2 regions of the Faecalicoccus sp. LCP19S3_E2 genome follow, and region 2 is predicted to be linked to the other one. Evidence: predicted binding sites of a transcription regulator. Region 2 holds the regulator's gene; the other holds the start of a gene.

What was found. Region 2 encodes HrcA, which represses chaperone genes, less so after heat shock. Its sites were predicted from a motif close to TTTTAGCACTNNNNNNNNNNNAGTGCTAAAA; they were not measured.
Region 1: the regulator HrcA is predicted to act here: its motif matches at 3,723-3,753, upstream of ACTQX6_RS09245 (Hsp20/alpha crystallin family protein).

Annotation. Positions count from the first base shown of each region.
Region 1 is NZ_JBQKEP010000010.1:7,906-14,260, reverse strand. It holds gene ACTQX6_RS09270 (ABC transporter permease) at 1-111, opposite strand, end outside; gene ACTQX6_RS09265 (ABC transporter permease) at 108-956, opposite strand; gene ACTQX6_RS09260 (alkaline phosphatase family protein) at 931-1,767, opposite strand; gene ACTQX6_RS09255 (ABC transporter substrate-binding protein) at 1,757-2,857, opposite strand; partial or broken gene ACTQX6_RS09250 (EcsC family protein) at 3,045-3,677, shown strand; gene ACTQX6_RS09245 (Hsp20/alpha crystallin family protein) at 3,863-4,279, shown strand; gene ACTQX6_RS09240 (ATP-binding protein) at 4,454-5,794, shown strand; gene phoU (phosphate signaling complex protein PhoU) at 5,909-6,355, opposite strand, start outside.
Region 2 is NZ_JBQKEP010000001.1:97,247-110,190, forward strand. It holds gene ACTQX6_RS00550 (glycosyltransferase family 4 protein) at 1-200, opposite strand, end outside; gene ACTQX6_RS00555 (sugar transferase) at 203-865, opposite strand; gene ACTQX6_RS00560 (tyrosine-protein phosphatase) at 919-1,698, opposite strand; gene ACTQX6_RS00565 (CpsD/CapB family tyrosine-protein kinase) at 1,604-2,353, opposite strand; gene ACTQX6_RS00570 (YveK family protein) at 2,355-3,044, opposite strand; gene ACTQX6_RS00575 (LCP family protein) at 3,178-4,644, shown strand; gene dnaJ (molecular chaperone DnaJ) at 4,693-5,808, opposite strand; gene dnaK (molecular chaperone DnaK) at 5,863-7,668, opposite strand; gene grpE (nucleotide exchange factor GrpE) at 7,683-8,249, opposite strand; gene hrcA (heat-inducible transcriptional repressor HrcA) at 8,227-9,270, opposite strand; gene ACTQX6_RS00600 (polyphenol oxidase family protein) at 9,409-10,197, shown strand; gene ACTQX6_RS00605 (DeoR/GlpR family DNA-binding transcription regulator) at 10,451-11,206, shown strand; gene ACTQX6_RS00610 (cation diffusion facilitator family transporter) at 11,203-12,366, opposite strand; tRNA gene ACTQX6_RS00615 (tRNA-Ser) at 12,451-12,539, shown strand; gene ACTQX6_RS00620 (hypothetical protein) at 12,628-12,837, opposite strand.

The sequences.
Region 1 (6,355 bases), on a different contig from region 2:
CATCCATTCAGTAAAGACCGAATAGAAAAACGTCAAAGCCAATGGCAAAATCAAAAAAGCTGCAACCAGAAACAAGATCAAGCCATCCCACAAATGTGTTTTTATCTTCATGCGTTTGCACCTCGTTTCTGAAATTTATTGGTGATCAAAATAGAAATGACCATCAAGATCATCATGACAAGGGCCAGAGCACAACCAAACTCTTGATTTTGTACGACTTCACCTACATATTGTTGCGAAATACGAATCGGTAAAAGCGCAATGTTGTTGCTTAAAAGAGCATAGGCCGTACCATAGGCAGCCAATGAATTGGCAAATAACACCGAGAAGGTTCCTAAAATACTTGGCAGTAAAGAAGGAATGGCCACCTTGAACCAATAGTGAAAACCGTTTCCTCCAAGAAGTCCAACCGCCTCTCTCCATTCTTTTTTCAAACCACCAAAAATCGGAAGCATCAATAAAGTAGCCATTGGAATCTGGAAGTAAATATAGGTCAAAAGCAAACCATTGATCGTATATAGATCAAAATCAGCCAGAAAACTGATGCCATAGTTTTTCCCAATCAGCGTTAAGATTCCCACATTTCCTAAAAGAATCATAAAAGCGAAAGCCAAAGGTACACCGGCAAAGTTACTGGTGATGTTTAACACACTGGTAAAGATATTACGAATCTTGGGACTGGCCGCATTGGCCGCTTTGGCCGCCAAAAACGCAATCACGATACCGGCCAGAGCCGATACCACGGAAATCCAGATACTGTTCCAGATGGACTGCTGGTAAAGTCTTGTGGAAAAGATCTTCACAAAATGTTCGACCGTAAAGCCTCCGCCTCCGGTTGGCGTAAAGCTTTTGATGACGATATTGATCAAAGGAAGGATCTCAAACAAAAATGTGATCACAAAAAACGGAACCAAAGCCAACAAATAGACTTTACTGTTCTTCTTTGTTTTTGTCATGTAAACCCACCTCCAAATCTTTCATCTTTTCGGATGTTTCTATTCCCGATACATAACATAATAAAGGAGTTATATCTAACGTAGTCAGCTGCTTCTTTGAAAAGCCTTGCCGCATACGAGAGTCTATGATATATAACGCTGTATTTCTTTGACTGTCACTGTTTCCACCATGATAGCCCTGCTCACTCATGCCATGATCGGCTGCTACGACAACGCTATATCCCTGATCTAACCACATCGGAATGTATATGGATAACAGCTTATCATTTTGAATCACAGCCTGACTGTATTCTTTCGAACCGGCACCAAACTTATGACCGGCATCATCGATACCCATCGGATGGATCAATACAAAGTCATAGGTATCCTGCTTCATAAACTGCGCAGCCATCGAATATAAGTGAGAATCCGGAAATGTATCTTCGTAGTAAAAAAAGCCTCTATCGATACAAGAGTTTGAATCTTCATGAAGCATATCTGTGTCCTTATCAAACGGCGCTGAAAGATACAATTCACTGATCCAGTAATATGCTAACACAAGGCTTTTTTTATGCGCATTTTTCAACATTTGAAACAAATGCTTTTGATTCGATAAACGAATGATCCCATTATTGGTAATACCATGCTCTAAAGCACTGACACCGGTAAAGATCATTTCATACATCGGACGAGAAGCGCTGGGAAGCTCTCCCAGCACTTCATATTTCGCCGCTTTCTGTTTTTCAACACAATGTTCCAGATACCCTAAATGTTCTCTGGCATATTGACTTTGTAATCCATCCAATAAAACAAAGACTGTTTTATTGGGCATAAGCTACTACTTCTTCCTGCCAGGAGCTGGATAGATCGGCAACAGCTTTGTCCCAAGCTTCCTGATCTTCAATAAAGCGAGCATTGGTGTATTGATCATCCGGCAACAAACTGGCCTTTACATCTTCTGGAAGCTCAACATCATCACGAATCGGACGGGCATATCCTTTAGCAAGATTGATCTGTCCTTCGTCGGACAAGATAAATTCACGCGCTACCGCAGCAGCATACGGACGCTTTGTATATTTGTTGATGATTGTACAATATCCACTCTGAATGGCTCCGTCGCTTGGAACAGATACTTCAAAGTTGGCATCCGGGTTATTTTCCATGATCTGGGAACGATATCCTAAAGAGTTGTAATCCCATAATACGGCAACTTCAATTTCTCCTTTTTCAAGGCGTGCCACACTGGTATCTCCCATGTCCAAACGTCCTTCTTCGGCCAATGTCTTAAAGAAATCGAGACCTGGTTGAATGTTGCTTTCATCACCGCCAAACGCAATGGCTGCACTTAACAGACCACTCTGTGCCTGTGTCGCAACGGAAACGTCACCAATTGTTAATGTATAATCGCCTTCCAAAACATCCTGCCAGCTCATTGGAGCTTCTTCTACAAGATTTTTATTGGTGATAAAGGTAATGGTTCCATAATAACCGATGATCCAGTCACCATCATCGTCTTTAGCCCAATCCGGAACAGAATCCCAATAGGATGTTTTATAAGGTAAAGTAACACCCTGTTCTTCGGCTACCGGACCAAAAGACTGTCCCACATCACCGATTTCTTTGGTCGCATCGTTTGCTTCATTGGCAAACAAGGCAATTTCTTCCGCACTGGACATATCTGTATCGGTATGTTTGATACCATATTTTTCTTCAATTTCTGTCCATGTTTCTCCCCAGTTTGCCCATGTATCCGGCATACCTACAGAGTTTACTTCTCCATCTTCTTTTGCCTTTTCGGCAATTTCATCAAAGCTCATCGCATTTAAATCTACTGTTTCTGTCTGCCCTTCTTCCGCACACCCAGCTAATAAAGAACAAGCTAAAGCGGCACACAAAGAGCCTCTTAAAATCTTCGAGTTCATTGTTCTCCTCCTTATTCCGACAGTATTTAGAATAAACGATAAGCATTAAATACGAATCATGACAACGTTAAAACTATGCAATATATTATTAACAATTTGTAAAATGAAAAGCTTTTGCCTACAATACAATTATGTGGAAACAAAAGCTTCGAATTTATAAAATTGAAAGAAAAGAAAGACGTTATCTTCAAAAGTATGCCAAGAAAAAGAGCCTTGGATCGAACAGAAATTCGCTCAAAAAGTTCCAAAAAAGCTACAATCGACTTTGGCATCCGCTTTTATCAAAGCCTTTGATCTGATCTTTTCCAAAGGCGTGTCCTGGATTGAAAAGACATACGATAAAGATACGTTTCAACAAACAACATGGAAACGTAATCATAAAGACACAAAAAGAATTGCCAAGCACCATGTTCTGGGCGCCGGAATCAGTGGTGTAGGTCTTGGACTTTTAGGTATAGGTTTACCGGATATCTTTTTATATACAGCACTGTTATTTCGCAATCTGTATCAGATTGCCCTGCAAAATGGCTTTTCTTATGAAACCTCTCAAGAAAAGATCTTTATTCTTCTTCTATTGCAGGGAACCTTCTGTTCCGGCGATGAGCTATTCAACGTTTATCATAAACTCAACCATCGACAGCACCTCAAGTTAGAAGAGGAAATAAAGTGTACTGCTTCCATGATGTCACATACACTTTTGGCCTTAAAGTTTGTACAGGGAATCCCTTTAGTTGGTTCTGCAACCGGTGTCTATGATGCCTTATACATGCATCGATTAAGTGAATATGCACAAATTCAATACGAAAAGCGAAGATTTTAGCATAATGTTGAACAAAAACAACATTAAAAACAAAAAAAATAAAATTTTTAGCACTTTACTATTTACAGTGCTAAAAACTTGACTATAATAATAAGTGTAATCAGGGTAAGGAACCTGATGAGGAAGAAATTTCATGAACAACGGCTGCGTAAACAACCGCCTAGGAAAAAATGGAGGCGATGTATATGAAATTCTATCCAGGTTTTAGATCATTTGATTTGTTTGATGATTTCTTTGATGATGATTTTGGTTTAACGACTTCGTCTCAATTGATGAAGACAGACATTTGCGAAAAGAACGGCAATTACGAATTAAGCATGGAAGTTCCGGGTATTAAAAAAGAAGATATTCAGTTGGAGTTAAAAGATGGTTATTTGAAGATTACCGCCAATCGTAACACCAACAATGAAGAAAAAGACAAAGATGGAAAGATCATTCGTCAGGAACGTTTTACCGGTTCTTGTTCGCGTAGTTTCTATGTTGGTGAAAACATTAAGGAAGAAGACATCAAGGCTAACTTTGACAATGGTGAATTAAAGATCACTTTCCCAAGTAATACGCCAAAACAAGTCGAGGAAAAGAAATATATTCCAATCGAATAGAAGTTTCCAGGTGCATAAGCACCTCTTTTTTTTGTTCATAAAAAATCTATAAAAATGTGATTGTAATCACATAAATATATATAATTACGTGATTGAATATTATTTATCTTTAAAATATAATAAAAGTGTGATTGTAATCACAAAATTATTAATAAAAATGTGAGGATGATAGTTATGGAACGTTTTCTCTTAAAAAAACTATTGGCTTGGAAAACATCACCCTATCGAAAGCCACTGATCGTAAAAGGGGTTCGTCAAGTTGGTAAAACATGGATCTTAAAAGAATTTGGTCGCCTTTATTATGATAATGTTGCTTATTTTAACTTTGATGAGAATGAAGAATATAAACAATTCTTTGATACTACAAAAAATGTAAACCGCATCTTACAGAATTTATCCATGGCCAGCTCTCAGACAATATCATCAGAAAAAACATTGATTATTTTTGATGAAGTCCAAGATTGTCCCAATGTGATTAACTCCATGAAATATTTTTGCGAAAATGCACCGGAGTATCACATTGCCTGTGCCGGTTCCTTATTAGGAATCGCATTAGCCAAACCCTCTTCTTTTCCTGTAGGCAAGGTCAATTTCATGCAGGTTGATCCTATGACTTTCGAAGAGTTTTTAATTGCGAATGGTGACTCCAATTTATCTGAATACATACAAACGATCGATACGATTGAACCCATACCAGATGCCTTTTTTAACCCTCTTTATGAAAAGTTAAAAATGTACTATGTCACAGGTGGAATGCCTGAACCAGTACGGATATGGACGGAAGCACGGGATGTGAATGTGATGCAGGAAACTTTATCCAATATTATCGAGGCCTATGAGCGTGATTTTGCCAAGCATCCCAACGTTAATGAATTTCCAAAAATTTCTATGATTTGGAATTCTATTCCTTCTCAATTGGCAAAGGAAAATAAGAAATTTCTTTATAAAGTTGTGAAAACCGGAGCCAGGGCACGTGAGTACGAAGATGCACTGCAGTGGCTCATTGATGCAAGATTAGTACATAAAATCTATCGTAGTACATCACCCGGTCTTCCGATAAGCGCCTATGATGACGTATCCGCATTCAAGATTTATCTGGTTGATGTGGGACTCCTTCGTCGATTAGCCAAGCTTGCCCCCACAGCCTTTGGCGAAGGAAATCGCTTGTTTACTGAATTTAAAGGTGCTTTAACGGAAAACTTTGTTCTGCAAACTCTAATGACGCAATTTGAAGTAACACCTCGATATTGGTCACAAGCAAATCCTCCTTATGAAGTTGATTTTTTGATTCAACGAGATAACGATATCTTTCCGATTGAAGTGAAATCAGAATCCAATACCACCAGTAAAAGCCTAAAGAAATTCAAAGAGCTTTTTCCGGATAAAGTTAAACTTCGTATTCGATATTCATTAGACAATCTTAAATTAGATGACGATGTTTTAAACATTCCACTTTTTATGGCTGGTCAAACAGATCATCTCATTGAATTAGCTTTAAAAGAAAAAAGCGTTTAAGCAAAAACTTTATATCTTTTATCAAAAGGGGCTTATTTAATATCATAGCCCCTTTTTCCTATACAAAAAAAGATGCCCGCAACAGACATCTTTAAACATGAACAAATTGATTTTTTAGTCTTCTGATTCCAATATACCGGATTTTTGATACAACACCCAGCGTGCAATATTTCCGGCATGGTCGCAAATACGCTCTAAGTATTTCCCAACCAACAACAAATTGACAAGATTTCCCGGATCATCCACCTTGGCAGCCAGTTTATCTGTATAAAAATTCTTGGTTGCCAGATAAGCGGCATCGGCTTTATCATCCATTTTGATCACATCCTGCGCAACTTGTTCATCTCGGCTCATATAGGCATTTAACGCATTGGAAATCATGCCCTTGGCCACCATGAACAATTCGGCGATAGAATCATGAATCTCACTGTTGGCACTGTGATCCATTTCCCGAATTAAAGAAGCCACTTCCTTTTCCTGATCCATGATACGTGTTAAGTCACGTACGGTGTTGGTTGCGACCGTAATACGACGTAAGTCTTTGGCAACCGGCGCCTGCAA
Region 2 (12,944 bases):
CCGATTGAGCGTTCCATATCCAAATATTCAAAGTGATCGGCCAGGTCTCGATATTCTTCCTGCTTATAGTCATGGGATGCGATAACAATATTTTCAAAACGATTTTTATCCAAATATTTCAGCAACATCTTAAGATATCGATCGACTCCACCGGCCGCCTGCGCCACATGCAGGATACGTATCTTCTTGACATAGGCCATGCTTATTCTCCCCGGGCAAAAACCATTACTTTGATCGTTTTTAAGATCAGCATCCAGTCCAGCAGTAAACCTCTCTGTTCTATATATTCCAGATCCATGGCCACCCATTCATCAAAGGACAAAGCGTTCTGATCAGGATATACCTGCCAAAAACAGGTCAATCCGGGCGTTACCAAAAGCCGATTTCTTTGATAGGCTGTGTACTGTTCCACCTCGGCCGGTAAAGCCGGTCTGGGCCCTACAAGGCTCATATCTCCCAACAACACATTCCAAAGTTGTGGCAACTCATCCAAATATGTACTTCGCAGAAAATATCCTACCCTAATAATACGTGGATCTCTTTTCATCTTAAAAACCGGTCCATGGCGTTCATTCTGATCGGATATCTGGTCTTTCATCTGCTCCGCACCCTTGATCATCGTCCGAAATTTATACATCACAAACGGTTTGCCGCCCTGACCGATACGCACCTGTTTATATAAAGGGCTTGCTGATGGATCATTCAAAACGATCGTAAGGCTAATCAGGACAAACAAGGGTAAAAGAAGAAGCAAAGCTGTCAAACTAAAGACAATATCCTGCACACGCTTTAAAAATAAATAGCTGGTTTTATTCTGTTTTTCGATCATAAAAATGGATGAAGACATCGGATTATCTTCTTTCAAAATCGTTCTCCTTTTGACTCTTTTATAAAATGAGTCATTTAACCTTCAAAAAATCACTTCCATGTTTTTCCTTCAAAAATCATATTTCCTTGTATACGCAACTTTTCTTTACTCACAGAATCCAGCTTTTGATAGGCCTTTTGTAAATTGGGCATACGATACCGGATATCATGCGCATCACTGGATATAGAATCTATCCAACCATTTTCCATATACTTTTTAAATATCTTTTTGTTGTGCCGACTTTTTAAAAACCAGCCGGCATTGCTTTGTATATAAGCTCCGGAGTGTATCCATTCTTTTAAAATTTCCGGATTCTCTTTGATATAGCGATATCGTTCTACATGTGCTATTAAGGGAATCCATCCTTTGGATACGGCCTCCCGAATCCATTCATTCAATCCCACCGGTTCATTCAATACAGATAATTCCACTAAAAAATACGGTGTGTTTTCAAAACAAAGCTGCTGCACTTCTTCCCATGCCATATGAGAACGAAAATATATCTCAGCACCCAGCTGTGCTTTGATTCCCAAACGATCGATACACGCCTGTATGCTTTCGAAGGATCGTTGTCGAGCCTTTAAAAATTCATGCAGATTCTGCCGGTCCACATCAAAGTGAGGTGTAAAGACAATCTGTTTCACGCCCTGTAAAGCCGACATTTCTAACATCTCATAAGCCATCTCTATCGAAGAAGCTCCATCGTCTATGCATGGAAGCATATGGCAATGCAGATCACTCAACCATTCCATCTTTTGACTTTTCTTTGCCGTAACCATATTCCTGATAGGCATAATACGATCTTCCATACGCACTTTTTTGCGAATCATAGTCATTTAAAACGGCACCCACTAAATTCGCCTGCACATCCTCCAATGCCTGTCTTGCGCGGACAAAGTTTTGTTTTGTGGAAACATTTGAGCGTGCTACTAAAACACACCCATCGACATATCGGCTTAAAATAGCTGCATCGGTCACAACACAAACCGGTGGAGTATCAATAATCACATAATCATACGATACTGAAACATTTTGTAAGAGTTGTACCATTTCTGCTGAACCCATCAATTCTGCCGGATTATCGGGAATCGTTCCACACAACAAGACATCACTTCGTATGACATCACTGAAAAAAATGGCATCATCTAAAGTACATTTCCCGGCTAAAACATCGGTCACGCCAAAATTCCGACGATTCTTTTTTAGATAAGCAGCTACACTGCTTTTTCGTAAATCACAATCCATCAAAAGTACCTTTTTTCCACTTTCAGTCAGTGAACAAACCAGGTTTAGACAAAGAGTTGTCTTTCCTTCATTGGGAGATCCGCTCGTAACCAAAATTGAATGATATCCATTTTTGGCCGCCAGGAAATCTAAGTTGGTCCGTAACGACTTATAAGCCTCCACATAGGCAAAAGGAGCTTGTTCCTGATTGACAAGTTTGATGGGGGATTTCTTCGTTTTTCTGTTTTTCAAATTCAACATTTCAATCACCTCTGTATGCTGGAATAATTCCCAGTAAAATCAGGCCATCCTGTTGAAGATCCTTTCCCTCTTTGATGCGGCTGTTCAACAAACTGTATATCAAAATAACCACAGAAGATAAAAGGAAACCTCCCAAAAACGAAAAGAAAGCATTTTTCAATCGATTGGGGGATACGGCATGCTCATTTAACGTAGCCGCCGAAACCAACTCCATGGAACCGGCTTTAACGGCTTGTACGATGACACCCGGTGCAACCTGAGTAATTTGTGTGCAAACTTTTTGTGCCACCTGCGGATCCGTTGCCAATACACTAATTTCCATGACCTGTGTGCCGTTGACCGGCTCTACACCTACAAATTTCACATCTTCCTTATAATTGTGCTCCATGCTTAAATTGGAAATCACCTGATCCATCACTGTATCACTGGTAATGATCACACTATAGGTATCGACCAGCTTTTCGGCTGAATTGATCTGATCGGATGTCACAATATCTCTTTGACCCGGATTAACGATCATCATCGCTTTGGATTCATATAGAGGTGTTATAAAAACAACAGAATATAGAAACCCCAATACAGCACAGAGTATACCGCACAGTAAGATCATGCCTGCGTGATGCCACAGAGTCATAAACAAACGACCCAGATCAATATACTCGTCTTGCTCCTGATACGTATCTTTTCTCATATTTCGATACCCTGCTTTCTAGTTTTATTTTATGACTTATATTATACTATAGTCATTAACTGTTTCATTATAGCTATTACTAATATGGCTTGACAAGTCTAATGTTCAATAGAAACGGAAAGGAATGCCCTCTATGACAAAAAAAGACAGAACACTATTTACGATCATTTCCATCTTGCTTGTACTTTGCACAGGATATCTGATGATGACGCTGATTCAACTAAAGATTTTGCCACCTCGCTTTTTGTTTTTGTTGACAGCCTTTCTCTGTACATTAGATACCTTATTGATTTTGCTTCAGCATAAAGTTCTTCAAAAAACATGGAAAAGATGGGTTTGTGCCGTATCGGCAATACTGGTTGCCATCAGCAGCGGATTTATCGGCTTTTCTATACAAAGCACGCAGGTAATGTTAGAACAAATTTCCGGTATTTCTCACAGTGCTTCTATGGTCTCTGTGATTGTCAAAGAAAGCAGCAGCTATCAGAAGATTCAAGACCTGCAGGGGCGATCGATCGGAGTATTGCGAACAATATCCCGCAACAAGACCGACCGATGTCTAGAGGCCATACGCGAATTAAAGGTCGATTTTGACGAACAAAACTATGACTCTCTGGTCAATCTTCTCCAGGCTTTTTATGCAGGGCAGGTGGAGTCTGTGATTTTGCCGGAATCCAGCCGGTCAAATGTTACAGATATGGAAGCATATGCGAATTTCAATCAAAACACACGCGTTATTTTTCAAAAAGAAGTTGACTTAAAAGATACGATGCAGTCCGATGCCGTAGATGATGTCACAAAAAATCCCTTTAATGTACTGATTACAGGAAGTGATTCCAGAACCGGTATTCAAGATACCGGAAGATCCGATGTCAATATGATTGTGACTATCAATCCAACTACACACAAAATTTTATTGACAAGTATCCCCAGAGATTATTATGTAAAAACTGTTTGTGATGCGGATGACGGCTGTCAAAATGGCGCCATGGATAAATTGACACATACCGGATTAAATGGAACCAATACAACAAAAATGACTCTTGAGAACTTATTTGGTATCAAAATCAACTATTCTTTTAAAGTCGGATTTGAAAGCGTTCAGGAAGTCGTAGATGCATTGGGTGGTATTGATGTAGATATTCCGCAGGAAGCAGCGGTTGGCAAGAATGTTCAAAATGATGGTTTTCATATCGAGGCCGGTCTGCAGCATCTCGACGGAAAAACGGCTTTACGCTTTTCCAGAGAGCGGTATGCCTATGCCAGCGGGGACAGACAGCGCACTCGTAACCAACAAATTGTGCTGATGGGCATCATCAATCAAATCAAATCACCGTCGATTCTGGTCAATTATGCTTCTTTATTAAATGCACTGGGCGATTCTTTCCAAACCAACTTATCAAAAGATGAAATCGCTGCACTGGTGCAGTTTCAACTAGATCAAAATCCCAGCTGGACTATCGAACAATTCATGGTCGATGGAACCGGAGAGCAGTTAATGTGCGCCGAATTGGGAAACACAGCTTATGTCATGGTTCCCAATCAAGAAACAGTAAAGACTGCCATTCAAAAAATAAACACAGTTCTGGATGGAAATTAAGACCATGCAAAATAAAATCCCACCTCAACAACTGAGGTGGGATTCATTCTATTTAAATGAATTTTTAAAACGTTCAAACGGGCTTTCCTTTTGCCCTTTACGTAGCTGTTCATATAAGTCACGTTCTTTACGTGTCAGCTTCCTTGGAATTTCAATCATCACTTCAACAAATTCATCACCTGTTTGACGAGAAGTTTTGACACCTTTCCCTTTCAAACGAAATTTTGTATTAGGCTGTGTTCCTTCCGGAATTTTCAACTCGACATCACCATATACGGTCGGTACCTGTACACTGGTTCCGATTGTCGCATCCAAAGCACTGATTGGTACTTTGATGTAAATATCATTTCCTTCTCGTTTAAAAGTAGAATGTGGCTGTACGATGATTTCAATATAAAGATCACCATTTGGTCCACCGTTAGATCCACGTTCTCCTTTGCCTGCGATACGAATCTGTTGACCGGTAGAAATGCCAGCCGGAATCTTTATATCCAGCTTTACACGTTTATGCTCATAGCCCTTGCCATGACATTTGTGACAAACATGCGTAACTTTTTTACCCGTTCCATGACAATCCGGACAAACAGACTGCTGCTGAATCACACCAAACATACTTCTTTGTTGTGTCATAACATAACCGCTACCATGACATGTCGGACATGTCTGTACATCTTCAGGATGTTCGGCTCCACTGCCATGACAATGCGAACATTGTTCATCCACTTCTAAAGTAATGGTTTCGGTCTTGCCAAAGATCGCATCCATAAAATCGATACGCATCTGCATATAGCGATCCTGCCCCTGACGAGGCTGATTAGCACTTCTTCGGGAGGAACCTCCAAAGCCAAATCCGGAGCCTCCAAAGAAAGAACCGAAAATATCATTCAAGTCCCCGAAGTCACTGAATCCACCCTGGAATCCGCCCTGACCAAAGGCACCGTCCATACCGGCATGTCCAAACTGATCATAACGGGCACGTTTATCTTTATCGCTAAGGACCTCGTAGGCTTCATTGATCTCTTTAAATTTATCTTCAGCCCCTGGATCCTTATTTACATCCGGGTGATACTTCATGGCCAACTTTCGGTAGGCTTTCTTGATCTGATCCTCTGTGGCATCTTTGGCAACGCCCAGTACTTCATAATAGTCTCTTTTTTCAGCCATGATTTCCCTCCTTATCTCATGATAAAGTTCTAGCAACAGCTAGAACTTTAAAAATTAGTGTTTTTCGGTAAATTCACCATCGACAACATCATCATTAGTATGCGTTGTGTTGTCTTGTCCGCCCTGGTTAGCCTGCTGCTGATACATCTGCTGACCAGCCATCTGTGCGGCCTTTTCCAAAGCTTCTAATTTATTGCGGACATCTTCCATATTATTCTCATCCAGAGATTTCTGCAAGTCATCACGCAATTTTTTCGTTTCTTCTGCCTGTTTGGCATCAATTTTGTCTTTGCCATCCTCTAACATCGCATCGATCTGTGCAATGAATCCTTCGGCACGGTTACGTAAATCGATTTCATCTTTACGTTTTTCATCTTCGGCCTTATGTTCTTCGGCTTCACGAACCATACGATCGATTTCATCATCACTTAATCCGCTGGAGTTCTGGATCGTGATAGACTGTTCTTTTCCGGTTCCCTTATCTTTAGCGCTGACATGAACGATACCGTTGGCATCGATATCAAAGGTAACTTCAATTTGAGGGACACCACGACGAGCCGGTGCGATACCTGTCAACTGGAAGTTTCCTAATTCTTTGTTATCGGCAGCCATTGGACGTTCACCCTGCAATACCTTGATATCTACAGCCGGCTGGTTATCTGCAGCTGTTGAGAAGATCTGCGATTTACTTGTTGGGATCGTTGTATTACGTGGAATCAATACAGTCATAACACCACCCATAGTTTCGATACCTAATGACAATGGTGTAACATCCAGCAACAATACGTCTTTTACATCACCAGAGATAACACCACCCTGAATGGCAGCACCCATGGCAACGGCTTCATCCGGGTTAACAGAATGGTTAGGATCTTTACCTAATGCCTTGCGTACAGCTTCCTGTACAGCCGGGATACGAGTGGATCCACCAACCAACAATACCTGGTCGATATCACTCTTAGACAATTTGGCATCACGCAATGCGTTTTCAATCGGAATCATTGTACGATCTACCAAAGATTTTGTCATTTCATCAAATTTAGCACGTGTTAATGTAGCTTCAAAGTGCAATGGACCACTGGCTCCGGCAGAGATAAATGGCAAGCTGATCTGTGTCTGCATAACACCACTTAAATCTTTCTTTGCCTTTTCAGCAGCTTCTTTTAAACGCTGTAAAGCCATTGTATCTTGTTTCAAATCAATTCCGTTTTCTTTCTTGAAAGTATCAGCCATCCAATCAACCAATACGTTATCGAAGTCATCTCCACCTAAGTGGGTATCACCGTTTGTTGATAATACTTCAAAAGTACCGTCAGCCAAATCCAGGATACTAACATCGAATGTTCCTCCACCTAAGTCGTAGATCAAAACTTTCTGTTCTTTATCTGTCTTATCAATCCCATAAGCCAAAGCAGCCGCTGTTGGTTCGTTGATAATACGTTCTACTTCCAATCCGGCGATCTTTCCGGCATCTTTAGTAGCCTGACGCTGAGCATCGTTGAAGTAAGCCGGTACAGTGATAACTGCTTTTGTGACAGGTTCTCCTAAATAATCTTCTGCATAAGATTTCAAATACTGCAGGATCATCGCACTGATTTCCTGTGGTGTGTATTGTTTTCCTTCGGCCTCTACTTTCTGGTTTGTACCCATCAAACGTTTAATGGATGAAATCGTATTTTTGTTGGTAACTGCCTGACGTTTAGCGGCATCACCGATAATACGTTCTCCGTTTTTAAATGCTACAACACTTGGTGTTGTACGATTTCCTTCCGGGTTAGGGATTACTTTTGAATCCTTACCTTCCATGACAGCCACACAGCTGTTTGTTGTACCTAAGTCAATACCAATAATTTTTGCCATAGTCGATTCCTCCTTTACTCACTTACCTTCACTAAGGCAGGTCTTAATATACGATCCTTTAACATATAACCTTTCTGCATCACTTCGATGACCATTCCCGGCTCTACACCTTCCTTGGCTTCCTGCATCAAAGCCTGCATCGTATTGTGATCAAAAGGTTGTCCCATTGCTTCAATTTCTTTGATTCCCTCATTTGTCAGCACATTGACTAACTGCTGATGAATCATTTCGAATCCTTTGACATAATTTAAAACTTCTTCATTTTCACTTTGAACCATCAAAGCTCTTTCCATACCATCCAAGATCGGAAGAAGTTCCAGTCCGGCCTGCTGGAAACGATATTTCTTTGTCATATCCGCTTCATTCTGCAGACGCTTTTTCATATTTTCTGTATCGGCATAGGCACGAGCTACATCGTTTTTAGCCTTTGCCAATTCTTCTTTCAAATTTTCGATCTCTGCTTCTAAAGGATTGACTTCTTCGACATTCGCTTCCTTGTCCGCATCATTCTGTTCTTTGATTTCCGGCTGTTCTTCCATCTTTTTTTCTTCTTTTTTCTCATTCTTTTTGCTCATCGTCATTTCCGCCTCCTTTTTGTGCAAAGACATCTTCAATCACGCTGGACATGTAATCCATCAGGGCAACCACTTTGGAATACTGCATTCGATTTGGCCCTACGACCATCAACTGCCCTTCCTCATCGTTGTTGTAATGAAATTTTGTCGTAACGACCGAACAATCTCCAATCTGCAGCAACTCATTTCGCTGATCAATCTGAATCGCCACATTATCTTCTTGATCGGTCCACTGATGAAATAAGCTGGAGCTTTCCAATACAGCCATCAGCTCTTTCAGCTTATTTAAATCGCTGAATTCCGGTTGATACAACATATTGCTTCTTCCGGAAACCTTGACCTTTTCTGTGGCAAAACGCATAAATGCTGTCACAAAGGCTTCAAACAGCACTTCGTGACGAACAACCTTGGCTGCCATCAAAGGCTCGATTTCTTTCATCTTGTCAACGACTTCACTGATAGGTGTTCCTACCAGCTGATCATTCAACAAATCCGTACATGTCTTAATATCCTGTACCGATACTTCCGTACCAAAATCAAAGACTTTATTCTCTGTATGGCCCTGATCGGTCACGATAATGCCTACTGCACTTTTTTCACTGATCGGAATCAGTTGTACATGCTGAAGCTTTTGTGAACGACTGTCCGGCCCTAAGACAATGCTCGTTAGATTGGTCATGTGACTTAAGATATCACAACTTTTTTCTACGACTTCATCCAATGAATAATGTCTTTCGGAAAATACCTGCTGCAAAGAATGTTTCACATTGGCATCCAGGTTGGTTTCCATCAGATTTTCTACATAGTACCGATATCCTTTTTGACTGGGAACACGACCGCTGGATGTATGTGTTTTTTCCAACAGGCCCACTTTTTCAAGGGCTGCCATCTCGTTACGAATCGTAGCTGATGATACCGGAAAATCCAACAGCTGCATCAAAGTCTTTGAGCCGACCGGTTCTGCACATCGTGTAAATTCATCGACGATCGTTTTAAAGATGATTTTTTGACGTTGTGTCAGTCCCATATCCAAGCCCCTTTCTAGCACTCTTGTTCTCTGTCTGCTAACAGTATATCATATTCTTTAGCAAACGCAAGGATTTAGTGCTAAAAATTCAAGAAATTTTAAATGATTTTTCTCGTTTTGGTTTGCTACAATAGAAATATGAAACAAATAGAGTTTATAAACACAACCGTTTACGGTGCTGTAACACTAAAAGATGCGACCCGTCCCGATCAAAACAACATGGCTTTGCACGTATGTAATGATGAACAAGGTGTATTATCCAATCGAAAAGAGTTGGAAAAGATCACAATTCCGCTAGAAAACTGGGCTTTGCCATGGCAAAAACATACCGATCATTTTTATCATGTTACATCAAAAGATAAAGGAAAGGGGGCCTTTGATAAATATACCAGCATCATGGATGTCGATGCCCTTTATACAACCGAGCCAAATGTATTGATCGGTGTCTTTACCGCCGATTGTGTTGGTATCTTATTGGTCGATGAAACAACGCCTTGTCTTTGTGTGATCCACTCCGGATGGAAAGGTACCGTACAACAAATCACCGCAAAAACCATAGATCACCTCATTCAAAATCAGCTTATCCATCCCAAAACTACACAGGCTTTTTTTAGTCCCAGCCTGCAGTTTGATTCGTTGGAAGTAGGTATGGAAGTCATAGAACAGATACAGAAGCTGCCTATAGATACTTCTTCATATATTCGCAGGTTATCCAACGAAAAAGCTTTATTAGACAATCAGGGAATCAATGCCCAGATGTTGATCAATGCCGGTATCGCAAAAGAAAACATTCATCTATCTTCCATCGATACGCTAACCGATATAGACAATGGATTCAGTTATCGCAGAAACAATTGTTTAAAGGAATTTCCTAAATGCGGTGAACATTTCACCTATGGCTATATAAAAGAAAAAACCTCGCATTGAGGTTTTTACGCCTTTTCAGGCAAAGGATGAATAATTTGTATCCGTATTAGGAGGATACAGATATGATTAGTGGTCCTCATGGACAAGCTCATTGTAGCTAAAACCCATAAAAAAACAATTTATCCTTGTTATTTCGATGAAACAAAATATTTAAAATCGTTTTTCAAAAAGTTTTTAAATATCAAATCTTCTGAACAAAAATTTTCTATTCTTTCAATCTTTCGCTATAATACATTTGAAAAGAGGAATGGATATGTCCAGAAAAAAAGAACTTCGTCAATCAAAGATTCGTCAGATTTTATTAGAAGAAAGCCGAGTACGCGTAATCGATCTTGCCAAAAGATTGGGAGTCACACCGGAAACCTTACGTAATGATATCAGTGAAATGGAAGCACAATCTTTACTGATTCGTGAACACGGCTATGCCCGTATTCAAAATCCGATGCAGGAAACCCCATTATTATTTCGAAATCAGGAAAATGCAGAAGCCAAAAAACGAGTCGGCATCCGTGCTTTAAACGAGATCCAGGATGGTTCGGTTGTCTTTTTAGATTCCGGAAGTACCGTTCTGCTGGGAATTCCTGCTTTGCAGGGTAAAAAAAGCTTGACCATCGTAACGAATTCTTTACCGTCAGCCCAACAATGCGCTGCCTTTAATTTCGATATTCTCTTTACCGGCGGTATGATTTATAATGCCGGATTACGCGCCTACGGAACCTTTGCCATTGAAATCATCGATCATGTACATATTGATCTTGCGATCATGGGAACTGACGGCTTTAAAGACTGTGAAGGCTTTACTTCCACCAACATCAATGAACTGGGATTTAAACGACATGTCATGAATCAAACTGAAAAGTTGATCATGGTCACAGACAGCTCCAAGTTTCATGACAAAGCCCCTTTCACATTTTGTAAATTCCGCGAATTTGATATGCTTGTGACCAACGAGATTTCACAGGATGATTTAAACCTTGTCAAAGATATAAAAAAGATCATCCAGGTCTAAGCCATAGGATGATCAATTGTTAATACAAGATATACTTTTTTATCCGATTTGATATGTGCCAATAAATTCTCTTCAATTTGAGAAGGCGTCATTGTTTCATCATACGGAATGACCAGATCAAAGACCAGATTTACGTGTGTTGGACCGGATACGATTCGAAAATCATGAAAATTCCAGGAAACACCCAAAGCTTGTATCGCATCGGCGACAAGCTTTTTATAACGCTCAGTCAACGGATCATTGACTTTGACAGGATCCATATGTAGAACCAGTTCAATACCCATCTCTTTTTTGATTTCTCTTTCAATATTGTCAATGGCATCATGCACTTTAAAAATATTATCCGAAGCATCGACTTCCACATGTGCACTGGCAAACAAACGATTAGGTCCATAATTATGAATCATCAAATCATGAACGCCTAATACTTCCGGGCTCTTTAAGATAAAGCGATCTATTTTATTCACCAAGTTCGGGTCTGGCGCTTCTCCCAATAGCACATTTAAAACTTCACGAATCAAGGTATAAGCATTATATAAGATAATGAATGAAACGATGATTCCCATGTACCCGTCTAAATTCCATCCAACTAACGGAGAGATCAACGTTGATAAAAAGACAGCGCCCGTTCCCATGACATCACTGATCGAATCTAATGCCGTTGCCTCCAACAAAGAAGAATCATACACTTTAGAAAGCTTTTTATTGTAAGCATACATCCATAATTTAACAACGATGGAAATGCCTAAGATCACAAGTGTGACGATGCGAAAGTCGATGGCTGAAGGATGCAGGATCTTTTCGATACTTTCTTTAGCCATTTCAATACCGATATATCCTACGATCAATCCCACAAACAAGGAAGCAATGGTTTCACTTCGCTCATGGCCAAAAGGATGATCTTCGTCAGCCGGTTTATTGGATACGACAAAAGAGACGATGGAGATGATATTACTGCAGGCATCGGACAAGTTGTTGATCGCATCAGCACGAATGGAAACGCTGTTGACAATCACTCCGATAACATATTTGATCACAAATAAAAACAGGTTAGCTAAAATCCCGATAAAACCGCATAGTCTTCCTACAGCACTTCTAACACCTGAATCTTTCGTGTTTTGATAATCTTTTACAAATCGTTTGACTAATAAATTTACCATACCGCGATTGTATCAAAACACTTTAAAGCATTCAATCAATTTTAGTTACGTTATTCTTACTTTTATGGTACAATACTTGGGCACGGAGACGTATCGAAGTGGTCATAACGAGCTCGACTCGAAATCGAGTTGCCTTCACGGGCACGTGGGTTCGAATCCCACCGTCTCCGCCATTATTCTATATAGTAGTTTGAACGGTAAATTATTGTAATTTATCGTTTTTTAAGTTTTAGAACACTTTTTGAATTCCTTCCATTTCTGTCAAAATAAATCTTTCTTTCCTTTTAATCTCTTTCTAATCCTCTCAAAAACTTCATCATGTGTATATTTTTCATCCGTCATTTCCGCAAGATGATCTGCTTCAGATAACCTTGTTTCCAAGTCATCTATCGATTTATAATATTTATCAATAATGAAATTTACAGTATCTCTGCCCATTTTCAATCCGTTTGATTCAATATAATCTATCATTTCAATAAGTTGTTTTTGAATACTATTGTTTTTGTTTTCATCTTGCTACCTGTTCTTTATGAATCTTCATATGTTTGAATCTTTTAAAATATCCTCAAACATTTCAT